One region of the Bacillus sp. JK106 genome, then DNA from elsewhere that is predicted to be linked to it. Evidence: riboswitches for the same ligand, from Rfam matches in the RefSeq annotation. Region 1 holds a riboswitch; each other region holds the start of a gene.

Region 1 (4,671 bases):
TCAGAGGTGTCCTTTGATGAACCGCTGAACATTGATTGGGACGGAAACGAACTGCTGCTTTCGGATGTGCTCGGCACAGATGATGATATTATTACAAAAGACATTGAAGCCAATGTGGATAAAAAACTTTTGAAAAAAGCGCTTGAGCAATTAAATGATAGAGAAAAGCAGATCATGGAACTGCGATTCGGGCTTGTCGGTGAAGAAGAAAAAACACAAAAAGATGTAGCCGACATGATGGGGATTTCACAATCTTATATCTCCCGGCTCGAAAAGCGGATTATCAAAAGACTGAGAAAAGAGTTTAACAAAATGGTGTAAAATTTTTTCCATCTGACAGCCCTTACTGCTGCAAGGATTGCCGCCGCCGGATGTTTATTTCTGTAAAATGGCGGTGCATATTTTTCCCACCCGAGGAGATACTTAACGTTGTACAGCAGCTCCTAGTGGGAGGGAAAAACGTGTCAAGAAATAAAGTCGAAATTTGCGGGGTGGATACCTCCAAATTACCGGTGCTCAAGAATGAAGAGATGAGAAAGCTGTTTAGGCAATTGCAGGATGAGGGCGATGATTCAGCGAGGGAAAAGCTTGTAAACGGCAACCTGCGCCTTGTCTTAAGCGTCATTCAGAGGTTTAACAACAGAGGAGAGTATGTTGATGACTTATTTCAGGTCGGCTGCATCGGACTAATGAAATCCATTGATAATTTTGACCTAAGCCATAATGTTAAGTTTTCAACATACGCTGTACCGATGATCATCGGAGAAATCCGCAGATATTTGCGGGATAACAATCCGATCCGCGTCTCGAGGTCGCTTCGCGATATCGCATATAAAGCGCTTCAAGTAAGAGAGCGGTTAATCAGTGAGACAAGCAGGGAGCCGACAGCAGAGGAAATCGCCAAAGTTCTTGAAGTGCCCCATGAAGAAATTGTGTTTGCCCTTGACGCCATCCAGGATCCGGTTTCACTGTTTGAGCCGATTTATAATGACGGCGGCGATCCGATCTACGTGATGGACCAGATCAGCGATGAGCGCAACAAGGATACACAATGGATTGAGGAGCTCGCTCTGAAAGAAGGCATGAGAAGACTGAACGAACGGGAAAAAATGATTTTGCGAAAGCGCTTTTTCCAAGGGAAAACCCAAATGGAAGTCGCTGAAGAAATCGGGATATCCCAAGCTCAGGTCTCAAGGCTTGAAAAGGCAGCCATTAAACAAATGAATAAGAATATCCATCAATAACGGAAAAAGCCTTTAAACTTTGTTTAAAGGCTTTTTTCATGCGATGGTTTACGTTTGCAAAAAAGTGATGTATTCTAATGTGTAAAAGTTTTTAGAAAATTTAAATAAAGTAAACGGGGGAAACTGCAATGATTTTACAGCTGGACAGTGTGTCATTAAAAAGAAACGGGAAATGGATTTTGAAAGATATCAACTGGCGCGTTGAGAAAAACGAAAATTGGGTGCTGTACGGATTAAACGGAGCCGGAAAAACGGCTTTGCTGAATATGTTATGCTCTTATTACTTCCCCACTTCAGGAGAGATGCAGGTGCTCGGCCATCAATTCGGCAAAACAGAGCTCGGTGACAGGCTCAGAAGGAAAATCGGCCTTGTTTCGGCAGGTCTTCAGCACAAATTATATGCCGCGGACTCCGCTTTTGAAATCGCCCTCAGCGGCGCGTACGCCTCAATCGGGCTGTACGAAACTCCGAGTGAGCAGGTAAGGGAAAAAGCGATCGGTCTTCTGAAGGATTTGGGCGCCATCAGTTACGCCGACAGACGGTATGAAACATTATCACAAGGGGAAAGACAAAGAGCGCTGATTGCGCGGGCGCTTATGGCTGATCCGGAACTGCTGATTTTGGACGAACCCGTGACGGGTCTTGATTTTATGGCAAGGGAGCAGCTGCTGGACACGATTACGTCGATCGCCGAAAAAGAAAATGCACCGTCCATCCTTTATGTCACCCATCACGCTGAAGAAATTCTGCCGGTATTTGATCAGGCGCTGCTTTTAAAACAAGGCGAGGTGTTCGCCTCCGGGAAAATCAGGGACATGCTTTCTGACGAGCGGCTTACAGCGTTTTTCGATACGCCTGTCAATGTCTTATGGAACAATGGCCGCCCGTTTTTAACACGTGCAAAAGCGGCATCATCCGTCAAATAACATCAATTCACCCTGGGGGTGCTGCTGACATGCAGCTGAGAGAGACGTTGGTCTCAACCCTTAACGGACCTGATCCGGATCATGCCGGCGGAGGGAAGCGGTGAAAAAAGCGGAGGAAGATCCGTTTTTTACCCGTTTCATTTTAATGAAACGGGTTTTTTGATACAGCCAAAGGGGAGATTTCCAATGCATCAGATTGATATGCTGTTACACCAGGCGGATAAACGGCGGGGCGATTTAATACAAATAGCTGAAAGGTTGATCGCCTTTCCGACACCGGCTCCGCCTGCAAGAAATACAACAGAAGCCCAAAAGTGGGTGGCCGGCTTTTTAAAAGAAACGGGCTGCTCGGTCGATATGTGGGATGTGTATCCGGAAGATCCGAATGTAGTCGGTGTTTTAAAAGGGACAGATTCAAGCAGGCATCAAAGCCTGATTTTAAACGGACACATTGATGTGGCAGAAGCCGGGGGCGAAGACTGGAACTCTGACCCGTTTCAGCCGCTCGTAAAAGACGGCATGCTGATCGGAAGGGGCGCCGCTGATATGAAAGGGGGTTGGGCGTGTGTTCTTTTCTCTCTGAAGCTGATCCATGATGCCGGCATTAAGCTTCCGGGCGACCTCATTGTACAGTCTGTAATCGGAGAAGAAGTCGGCGAGGCGGGGACGCTGGAATGCTGCAAACGCGGCTATCACGCGGATTTTGCGGTTGTCGCGGATACGAGCAGCCTGCATATTCAGGGGCAGGGCGGTGTCATCACCGGCTGGATAGAATTGAAAAGCAAACAAACATTTCATGACGGCATGAGGCGCAATATGATTCATGCGGGCGGAGGCACATTCGGAGCGAGCGCCATCGAAAAAATGGCGAAAATCATCACTGCCTTGGGAGAGCTGGAGCGTCACTGGGCGGTAACGAAAAGCTATCCCGGCATTGCGCCCGGCACCAATACGATCAACCCCGCCGTCATTGAAGGCGGAAGACACGCAGCGTTTGTCGCCGATGAATGCCGGTTATGGATCACCGTCCACTTTTATCCGAACGAAACGCACGAACAAGCAGCTGCAGAAATCGAAGACTATATTAATCGTGTCGCTGACAGTGATCTGTGGCTCAAAGAAAACAGGCCGGTGTTCAAATGGGGCGGATCTTCGATGATTGAAGACAGAGGAGAGGTGTTCCCGGCGCTGGAAATCGATCCGCATCATCCGGCAGTTTCTGTCTTGGCTGCATCACACTCAGCCGTCAAAAAACAGGAGCCCGTCATTGATGTTTCCCAAACCGTAACAGACGGAGGGTGGCTTTATCAGGCCGGGATTCCGAGCGTCATATACGGCCCCGGCGATTTAAAAAACGCCCACTCCGTAAACGAGGAAGTGTCCGTTGATGAGCTTATGGACTATACGAAAATCATGCTGAGATTTATTCTCGACTGGTGCAGCCGCAAAAAAGATTGCCCGATGTGACAAGGTTCAGCCCGGCCGTTCATATAATAGGAAAAAGAACGGGCAAAGGGCGTGATACGGATGATCAGCATATCTGAATTTCAAATAAAAGATGTGGTAAACGTGTCGAACGGAAAAAAACTCGGAAGCATCGGGGATATTGATATTAACGTGACAACGGGAAAAATTCAGGCGATTATTTTAGGCGGCAGCGGAAAAGTTCTCGGTTTTTTCGGAAAAGAAGAGGAAATGATCATTCCTTGGCGAAATATAGTTAAAATTGGGGAAGATGTCATCTTAGTGCGTGTAAATGAACCAAAGGGGGGAGCGTAATCCTCCCTTTACTTGTAAAAAGCCGGAAATCTCAATGTTTCCGGCACATTTATTTATCTCATTTTTCAATCAGCCGCTAAACGTATGCTTAAAATTGTGTTAAAATGAGTGGGAAATTACGCTTTTTTAATGTTTGTCGAAAGGTTGGATCTCCATGAATACATATCACCCGTTTAGTCTTACCACCCCCTCGGCACTCATGATAGAAGACTGGAACTGTGTGAATCAGCTTAACACAAAGGTCATCGCCGGATTCACAACGAAAAACGGCGGTGTCAGCAATCCTCCGTATGAGTCATTAAATACCGGATTGCACGTCCGGGACGAAGCTCATGATGTTGTGACAAACCGTGAAGTCATAGCGTCCTTATGCGGTACTGATCTGGATTCCTGGGTGTTTGCCGACCAGACACATGAAAACCGCGTCCGGCGCGTGACAGCCGGGGATAAAGGAAAAGGAGCGAGAGACTATTCTTCCGCATTCCGCGGGACGGACGGGCTCTACACGAAAGATGCGAATCTTTTTTTGGCCCTTTGTTTTGCGGACTGTGTGCCCTTGTATTTTTATGACCCGGTGAAATCCATTATCGGCGCTGCCCATGCCGGATGGAAGGGGACGGTCAAACAAATCGGACGCATCATGACGGAACGCTGGGTAAACGAAGAAGGCTCCCGTTTAACAGATATTCAGGCTGTCATCGGTCCGTCCATCAGCGCGGGAA
Region 2 (4,671 bases), on a different contig from region 1:
CGAAGAAATGTCTATGATGATTATGCCATTGTTGTCCCTGCCGGCACGTGGCACAATGTGATTAATACGGGTAATACGCCGTTAAAACTATATTCAATTTACGCTCCTCCCAACCATCCGTTTGGTACAGTTCATGTGACAAAGGCCGATGCAGCGGCTGCGGAAGATTAGTATAGGATTCCAGAGGACTTTGCTGCTGCAAAGACTATAAAAAAAATCGTATTGGGACAGCATGATCAAATATAGCGATTGAATGGCTGAAACACAAAATATTAACGTTTCAGCTTGTCATAGTGCAGTTGATGCGATGCTTTATTCCACAACTTTTCAACAGCAAATGTGGTTTTTTGTCTGACCATTTTAATTGATTGGCAGTCAGTGAACATGAATTTGTAATAAATTTATCCTTGCTCCTCCTACTAAGCGGCATTAACTGTCAAGTTTCTGTTTCTCTTCAAACCATTTGCGAAGCTGATTAATATGAGCTTGATGATATCTATTATGGTCTGCCATATGCCATATTCCCCATTGAATGGTTGCTTGTTTATCTGCTTCATAATCTACTGTGTGATTCAGCTGATCGTCAGTTAGCTGATAACAAACAGACTTAAACATGCTGAATACTTCTTCATAATCAGTGAGAATTTGTTTTAATGAAACACCGGAAATGAAAGGGATCTTATTGTTCTGATCTAACATTGGTCCATACTTCTCTTCAAGCTGCTTTGGTATCGGTTCACCCTTTATTCTAAATATCCAGTTGAGATCAACATATGCTAAGTGTCTTATTAGCTGAGCTGTACTATTGTATGTTTGATTTGGTCCTTTATAATCGATCTCTTGCTGTGACATGTCTGACACAATGGATATTAAGCGGCAGTAATTTTCATTAACGGCAGAATACAGCATTCCCACAAGATGATCCATGTGCGTTTCACCTTTTAAATCTAAAATCATAAAACCCCGCCTCATTAGTACAATTTTTATATTTAGTTTGCCTTATTACTCTTATTTGTCAAGCAATCCAAAGAATGAATCGCTATAGGATGAAGCAATGAAGCAGGCTCTCTTTGCCTGCTTTTTTTTGTGTGTCGGCCTTTACATCTGACATGTTGAATTATCTGAAACTGTACCTTTTTAAATGTCAGACAGTGTTATATGATACTCTGCAGATATTCAAGAATATGTACTTGGAGGACATTCTCATGCGAAATTTTAATGTTGCTATCCCTACGCCTTTTCATGAAGATGAAAGTTTATATTTAGAAGGATTTGATGCTATTGTCGAACATTTGAAAAACAGCGGTATTAATTCGTTACTCATATGCGGCACGACTGGTGAACAGCATTCACTCAGCATAGATGAGCGCCTTCAGATCATTGAGTATGTTAATCAGCGAAAATTTGAAGATGTTGAACTGATGTTCGGGGTTTCAGCCGTAAGAACCAGTGATGCCGTCAAACTGATGAAACACATTGAGAAAACCAATATTGATTCTGTATTGATTGGTTTTCCTCCTTATATAAGACCGACACAGCAGCAAGCCGTTTATTACGTTGACGAACTTCTCAGTCATACCTCTAAAGAGGCTGTGCTTTATAATAACCCCGGCCGGACCGGTTTTAATCTGAGTGAGAAAGCGCTTAAAGACTTAATAAGCCGGCATCCCGGGATAAGGGGGCTGAAAGAAGGAGGAGACGTTCTGCGTCATAAACAAACAGAGTTCCCTGATCACTTTATTTTGTTTGCGGCAGGGGACGTTGAATTTCCGAAGATGCTGAGTAACGGGTGTAACGGCCTGTCAAGCATGGCCGGAAATGTCTATCCTGAAGAAATCAGAGAAAGCTTCAGCATCTTATCAGAAAATAAACCGATCAATCTGGATCGAATAAACGATCTGATTGATGAAGTGACAAATCATCATACTGTCATGAATATAAAAAATCACTATAAGAAGATTGGGATTCCAGCAGGCAGCTGCCGGTCACCTATGATATCAAGTTAAGTGAAGTGTATTTTTGATCATAGGCATAATCAAAAGGAATGTATTCCGGCGGTGATACGGCTTCACGGAAGAAAATGACACGCTTTATTATGATTCATTCATCAATTGACTTCATATTATTTCATTTGATAACATAAATTGGTTATTGTCATTAAAAAAGGATACCCGTTTTTATAAGAAGGAGTCATAACGTTGCTGAAAAGGTTTTTTCTTGTTTTTCTTACGCTGATGATGTCTATATTTGCTGTATTCGCGGCGGCTGAAGAGTCTCCCGGCGATCGTGTCATTTCTTTTGACGAGCCTATGATTTTATTGATCTCACTCGGAATCATTTTATGTTTGTTCATTCCGCCATTCGTCATGTCCTTTTTTAGCAGCTTGGTTGTGAGAATCATATCCGGAGTCTATCAATGTTTTATCGTTCTCACGTTTGCGGGCCTCATTCCGATTGGATTTCTGATTCCCCATGGCTTTTTGACAATTCTTGCTGCCGTTCTGGGGACTTTGGTCAGTTCAGCGAGTGTGGCCGTGACCTTATTCGTTGGCAGGAAAAAAGAGGCCGGAAGGTTTTAAAACTAGTGGGTAAGCTGCAATATTGAAGAGGAATCCCAGTGATATCCGCAGCGCTTTTTGCCGGTCATTGTTTGACTATTTATATGGAATAGCATAGAATTAAAGTAAATATTTATAAAAAGTCACTAGGGGAGCTTTAATAGCTGAGAAGAGACAATACGTCCTGACCCTTTGAACCTGATTTGGTTAATACCAGCGTAGGGAAGTGAAAAATTAGAGAGATTCTTTATCTTATCTATATTTAAGCCACTTTCCATAGAGGAAAGTGGCTTTATTTATTTTGAAAGGGTGATATGAAGTGGCGACGAAAAAAGTTTTTCTGGCAGGGCCTTTTAAAAGTTTAGTAGATGAGAAAACTGGATTGATGAGTACGTATGAGAGAGGAAAGCTGGAATCATTAATTTCCTTTTTTGAGAATGAAGGATGGCTGGTTCATAATGCTCACAAGCGGGAAGGGTGGGGGAAAGATTTCATGACACCCCTTCAATGCACTAAAATTGATTTTGATGAAATAAGCACTTGCGACCTTTTTGCAGCATTCCCCGGATCACCCGCTTCTCCCGGAACACATATAGAAATTGGATGGGCTTCTGCCTTGAAAAAAAAGATCGTGCTATTTCTAGAAAAGGACAAGGATTATGCTTTCTTAATTCAAGGGTTAAATGCAGTGGCGGATGTTGAGTACATCAGCTATAAAGATACAGATGATTTATTAGAGAACATTAAAAATATCTTTGCAGCATATAAGGCGGAATCTCAATGAGAAAGAGAACTTTTCATGAAGCATATACGGAAACGCTGTATGACATCTATCACAACCCTGAATTTTTCAATTCACCGCGCGGACAAAAAAGCAGAGAACAATTGAACTACCATCTGACTCTGGAAAATCCAATAGAACGTGTCACTTATTTATCCTCAAGAAAAACCAATATCGTGTTTAATTTTGCTGAAGTGTTATGGTATTTATCGGGGAGTAACGACTTAGATTTTATCAGTTATTACAATAAAAAAATGCCTTCATATTCAATGAATAAAAAAACATTAACAGGCACTGCGTATGGGCCTAAAATATTTGAATTCGGAAATGCAAAACTAAATCAATGGAATAGAATAAAAAATCTTTTGACACAAGAAGATATTGATTCAAAAAGGGCATTTATTCAAATATTCGATGCTTCGGAACTCTTCGTTTCAGAAAATATAGATGTTTCCTGCACAATCGGTTTGCAGTTTTTTGTGAGGGAAGGCGAATTATACATGTCTTCTGTCATGCGTGCAAATGATGCTTTTCGCGGGATGATCAGTGATCTTTTCTCATTTACCTTCATGCAGGAATTAATGGCCAGAGAACTGCGTTTAGAAGTCGGAGAATATTTTCATAATGCGGGATCAATCCATATTTATGATTCAGATCATGAATGGGCGAAAACGGTGCTTGAGGAAGCTGAAAATCACCATGATATTCCGGAATTTGAATTTCCGAAAATGCCTGAGGGAAATAACTGGCCGTCCATTGAAACAGTCTTAAAGTATGAAGAATTACTTAGGAAAGATCACATTTCTATGACAAAAAACGATATTGAAATGCTCGATTTACCTGATTACTGGAAACAGATTCTTTTCCTTTTCAGTATATACCAGCATATTGCATATAAACGGGATATGGATCATTCTCTATTTCAAAGTTTACTTCCTATATATCAATATTTCGTCAGGAATAAGTGGTCTCATTATTTCTCAATTGAGCAAAAGGAGGAAATTCAATGAAAACTTCATGGAAAGAAGACAGTGTTGCTGGTAAATTCGATGCTTATAATGACGTTTTAGAACAAACGTTAGGTTTTGAGTTTGTTTTTCGTACTTTTGATAAAGCGGAGATTAAAAAGGTGCTCGATTTCGGATGCGGTCCGGGAAAGGTAGCTTATAGGCTGGCTGACAGAATAGGCTGCAATGTGATCGCAGTCGATGAATCAAGGAAGATGTTAGATATAGCAAAGGCAAAAAGACAACATCCTCATGTGGACTATCATTTAATTGAACACGATAATCTTTCCTTCTTACCAGATCACTCGGTTGATGCTGCAATGGC
Region 3 (4,671 bases), 390 kb from region 1:
CTCAGCATCCCCGTCGTCGTCGCGGAGATCATCATGGGGCTTATTATCGGAAAAAGCGGCCTGAATCTTGTCGTTCAGGGAGACACGTGGCTGGAGACGCTGTCTGTTCTCGGCTTTATCTTTTTAATGTTTTTAAGCGGCTTGGAAATTGATTTTTCTTCATTTGAGAAAGGGAAGAAAAAACAATTCCTTCCGAACGGCAAGGAAGCGCCCAACACGTTTTCTGCCGCACTGATTATCTTTTTCGGCATCTTTATTTTATCATTGCTGCTGTCCTATGCCTTTGTATTAGCCGGTTTTATACAAAACGCATTTTTAATGACGCTTATTATTTCGACGATATCACTCGGTGTGGTGGTCCCGACTTTAAAAGAAGAACGGATCATGAACTCCAATATCGGCCAGATTATCCTGCTTGTCGCCGTTATCGCGGACTTGGCTACAATGATTCTGCTCGCTTTCTTCTCTTCTCTTTACGGAGAAGACAGCGGAAATATGTGGCTTCTGTTGATTCTCTTTGCCGCGGGGGTCGTGCTGTATTTCTTCGGCAGGATCTTTAAACATCGTTCATTTGTGCAGTCGATGTCTAAAGGCACTGTGCAGATCGGCACGAGAGCCATTTTCACACTGATTATCGTGCTTGTCGCTTTATCGGAATCTCTCGGGGCGGAAAATATTCTCGGCGCGTTTTTGGCAGGCGTTCTGGTATCGCTTCTGTCTCCGAATAAAGAAATGGTGGAACAGCTGGATTCCTTCGGCTACGGGTTTTTAATTCCGATCTTTTTCGTCATGGTCGGGGTGAAATTGGACATTTGGACGCTTTTCCAAGATCCGAAAACATTAACGATGATTCCGCTTCTTCTGCTTGCGCTGTTTATCAGCAAAATGTTCCCGGTGTTTTATTTAAAGAAATGGTACGACAAAAGAACCGTGTTTGCTTCGGGCTTTTTGCTGACGTCCACGCTGTCGCTTGTTATCGCGGCGGCTACGATCGGAGAAAGGCTCCACATTATCAGCGCCAATATGTCCGGCGCGCTGACTTTAGTTGCGGTTATTGCCAGCATCATCACGCCGATCGGCTTTAAGAAATTATTCAAACGGCAAAGCGCGCCGCAGGAAAAAAAGCGCATTACATTTATCGGCGCCAATCAAATGACGCTCCCGGTTACGCTGGAATTGCCAGAGGAGGAATATGAAGTACGGGTCGTCCATGTGTATCAGGAAAATGCCGGGGAAACGCTTGCGGAATCCGTTTTTTCAGTTGACACGATTTCTGATTACGAGCCCGGCACGCTTGAGTCGCACGGTATTTTTAAAACGGATATTCTTGTCGTGGCGACGGGAAATGAAGATGTGAACGCTGAAATCGCCTTACTAGCGAAAGAGAAAGGGACTGAGCGTATCATCGCAAGCGTCGGCTCGGTTGAGCATGAAACAAAACTGAAAGAAGAGGGCATCAGTATTTTTTCTATCCTTATGTCTACAAAAACGCTGCTGCGCGCGTTAATTGAGGCGCCGGGCGTGATGAGCCTCCTGACGAATGAGGAGTCTTCGTTATATCAGATCAATCTGGAAAACCCGGCGTATAACGGCATCATTCTGCGGGAATTTCCGCTGATGGGCGATGTGATTTTCGTCCGGATTTTCAGAGGTGTGGACAGCATCGTTCCGCACGGAGACACGCGGCTGAAAACAGGAGACCGTCTCATCGTCACGGGCTCGCGCAACTACGTGTCGGAACTGAGAAAAATCCTTGAAGCTTGACCAAATTGCAATTCGTGATAATATAGAAGGCATAACAAATAAATCATTAATCGTATGACCACTAGGGGTGTCCTTCATAAGGGCTGAGATAAAAGTGAGACTTTTAGACCCTCATAACTTGAACAGGTTCAGACCTGCGTAGGGAAGTGGAGCGGTATTTTTTTGGGGTTCCTTTTATCCATTTAAATTCCAAACCACTTTTCCGATGCGGGAAAGTGGTTTTTTTATTTTATCAGGGGGGAAGACATGATGACATTTTCTGAAGAATGCAGACAGGCGGCTGCCGAATGGTGGGACGGAAGTTTTGTTCATCCGTTTGTAACGGGAATCGGTGACGGAAGCCTGCCGATTGACCGTTTCAGCTATTACGTGCTGCAAGATTCCTACTATTTGACGCATTTTGCAAAAGTTCAGGCGTTCGGCGCCGCATATGCCGAAGACTTGTTTACGACGGGCAGGATGGCGGGCCACGCTCAAGGGACATATGAAGCGGAAATGGCGCTGCACCGCGAGTTTACGGAGCTTTTAGGAATTACGGAAGAAGAGCGTGCGGCATTTAAACCGGCACCGACCGCCTATTCTTATACGTCTCATATGTACAGATCGGTGATGAGCGGCAATTTTGGAGAAATATTAGCTGCGCTTCTGCCCTGTTATTGGCTTTATTATGAAGTCGGCGAACACTTAAAAGAGTGCAAACCGGAGCATCCGATTTATGAAAAATGGGTCGGTACATACGGCGGAGACTGGTTCAGACAGCAGGTCGAAGAACAGATCAGCCGTTTTGATGAGATTGCTGAAAACAGCACAGAGGAAATCCGTGCAAAAATGAAAGAGAATTTTGTGATTTCAAGCTATTATGAATATCAATTTTGGGGAATGGCTTATCAAAAAGAAGGCTGGTCCGAGAAGGACGGAAAAGAGGTGGAATCCTTTGGAGCTGCACGCGGTAACTGATAATCGCAAACCCGTTGCCGAGCTGGCCGAGGATATTCTATCGATTCAGCGCGAAGTGAGCTTTATCCATATCCGTGAGCGGGATAAAACAGCGGGAGAGATCATGCAGCTTTTGTCCCTTTTGAAAAAGGGCGGTGCGGATAAGGACAAATTGATCATCAATGACAGGGCGGATATCGCGCTTTTTGCCAACATACACCGTGTTCAGCTTCCGTCCCGCAGCTTTTCCGTAAAACAGGTGCGAAGCAGATTTCCCCATCTTCATATCGGACGTTCGGTTCATTCGCTGGAAGAAGCCATCCAAGCTGAAAAGGAAGATGCGGATTATGTGGTGTTCGGCCATATATTTGAAACCGAATGTAAACAAGGACTTGAAGCAAGAGGCATCAGCCTGCTTTCAGAGATCAAACGCACGCTTTCCATCCCCGTTATCGCAATCGGCGGAATGACACTGCAGACGATCGGACACACAAAGCAGGCGAAGCCGGACGGAATTGCCGTCATGTCAGGCATTTTCTCAGCTGAAAATCCTGAGGAGGCGGCAAAACGGTATGCACGCGCGGTAAGGGAGGCCGATTATGAAGAAACACTATGATACGGCGGTGATCGGCGGCGGAATTATCGGGTGCGCCATTTCTTATGAGCTGGCGAAGACGCAGCAGAACGTTGTCTTGTTTGAAGGCGGAGAAGTCGGCCGAAAAACGACAAGCGCTGCCGCGGGAATGCTGGGCGCTCATGCGGAATGTGAAAAACGGGATGCGTTTTTTGATTTTGCCATGCACAGTCAAAGGCTGTATGAAGCGGCGGGGCAAGAGCTTGAGGAAGTTTGCGGCATTGACATCAGGCGCCATAACGGCGGAATGCTTAAACTGGCGTATACCGAAGAAGATATCGCCCGTTTACGGAAGATGGATGATCTGCCTTCCGTCACTTGGCTTTCAGCGGAAGATGCCCTTGAAAAAGAGCCTTACGCTTCAAAAGACATTCTCGGCGCCAGTTTTATAAAAGACGATGTCCATGTCGAACCGTACTATGTTTGCAAAGCGTATGCAAAAGGGGCGCGGCGCTATGGCGCTCACATATATGAGCATACACAAGCCACCTCCGTAAAACGGGTGAACGGAGAATACTGCATCACAACGTCCGGCGGGGATGTTTATGCTGACAAAGTCGCAGTTGCAAGCGGTGTATGGAGCGGCCGGTTTTTCAGCCAGCTCGGCTTGGGACAGCCTTTTTTTCCTGTGAAAGGAGAATGCCTTTCCGTGTGGAATGACGATACCCCGCTGACCAAAACCCTTTACCATGATCATTGTTATGTCGTCCCGAGAAAAAGCGGCCGGCTTGTCATCGGCGCCACGATGAAACAGGGTGACTGGAGCGATACGCCTGACATCGGAGGAATTGAGGCCGTCATTGCAAAAGCGAAAACCATGCTTCCCGCCATCGAACATATGAAAATAGACCGGTTTTGGGCGGGGCTCAGGCCGGGAACAAGAGACGGCAAGCCGTTTATCGGGCAACACCCTGAAGACAGCGGCATCATCTTCGCCGCCGGCCATTTTCGGAACGGCATCCTGTTGGCGCCGGCAACGGCTGAAATGGTGCGGGATATGATCATGGAAAGACAGATTAAACAGGAATGGGAAGAAGCGTTTCGAATCGATCGCAAGGAGGCTGTTCATATATGATCCTTCAGCTGAACGGAAAACAAATTGATTGGAATCGAAAAGAGGGGACGGTTCAGGATTTGCTTGAATTGTACCAGCTTGACCAAAGAATCGTAGTTGTGGAGAGAAATAAAGAAATCATTGAAAAAAAGAATTATGAAAATACAAGTTTGTGTGACCGCGATGTCATAGAAATTGTCCATTTTGTAGGAGGCGGATGAGGATGTTAACAATAGGCGGAAAACAGTTTCGGTCAAGATTGCTGTTAGGAACGGGAAAATAT

What was found. Region 1 has a riboswitch for thiamine pyrophosphate ahead of ACWJJS_RS08775 (acetylornithine deacetylase). Riboswitches for the same ligand answer to the same signal wherever they lie in the genome.
Region 2: another riboswitch for thiamine pyrophosphate. It lies ahead of ACWJJS_RS17100 (TIR domain-containing protein); the one in region 1 lies ahead of ACWJJS_RS08775 (acetylornithine deacetylase).
Region 3: another riboswitch for thiamine pyrophosphate. It lies ahead of tenA (thiaminase II); the one in region 1 lies ahead of ACWJJS_RS08775 (acetylornithine deacetylase).

Annotation. Positions count from the first base shown of each region.
Region 1 is NZ_JBSJQC010000002.1:660,212-664,882, forward strand. Features, by position in the region: gene sigE (RNA polymerase sporulation sigma factor SigE) at 1-321, shown strand, start outside; gene sigG (RNA polymerase sporulation sigma factor SigG) at 462-1,244, shown strand; gene ACWJJS_RS08770 (ABC transporter ATP-binding protein) at 1,373-2,170, shown strand; TPP riboswitch at 2,175-2,283, shown strand; gene ACWJJS_RS08775 (acetylornithine deacetylase) at 2,357-3,637, shown strand; gene ACWJJS_RS08780 (YlmC/YmxH family sporulation protein) at 3,698-3,949, shown strand; gene pgeF (peptidoglycan editing factor PgeF) at 4,104-4,671, shown strand, end outside.
Region 2 is NZ_JBSJQC010000004.1:348,252-352,922, forward strand. Features, by position in the region: gene ACWJJS_RS17080 (cupin domain-containing protein) at 1-171, shown strand, start outside; gene ACWJJS_RS17085 (DinB family protein) at 430-957, opposite strand; gene ACWJJS_RS17090 (dihydrodipicolinate synthase family protein) at 1,206-2,006, shown strand; gene ACWJJS_RS17095 (hypothetical protein) at 2,199-2,579, shown strand; TPP riboswitch at 2,697-2,800, shown strand; gene ACWJJS_RS17100 (TIR domain-containing protein) at 2,878-3,342, shown strand; gene ACWJJS_RS17105 (thymidylate synthase) at 3,339-4,349, shown strand; gene ACWJJS_RS17110 (class I SAM-dependent methyltransferase) at 4,346-4,671, shown strand, end outside.
Region 3 is NZ_JBSJQC010000002.1:269,402-274,072, forward strand. Features, by position in the region: gene ACWJJS_RS06900 (monovalent cation:proton antiporter family protein) at 1-1,764, shown strand, start outside; TPP riboswitch at 1,818-1,926, shown strand; gene tenA (thiaminase II) at 2,014-2,721, shown strand; gene tenI (thiazole tautomerase TenI) at 2,699-3,316, shown strand; gene thiO (glycine oxidase ThiO) at 3,300-4,409, shown strand; gene thiS (sulfur carrier protein ThiS) at 4,406-4,609, shown strand; gene thiG (thiazole synthase) at 4,606-4,671, shown strand, end outside.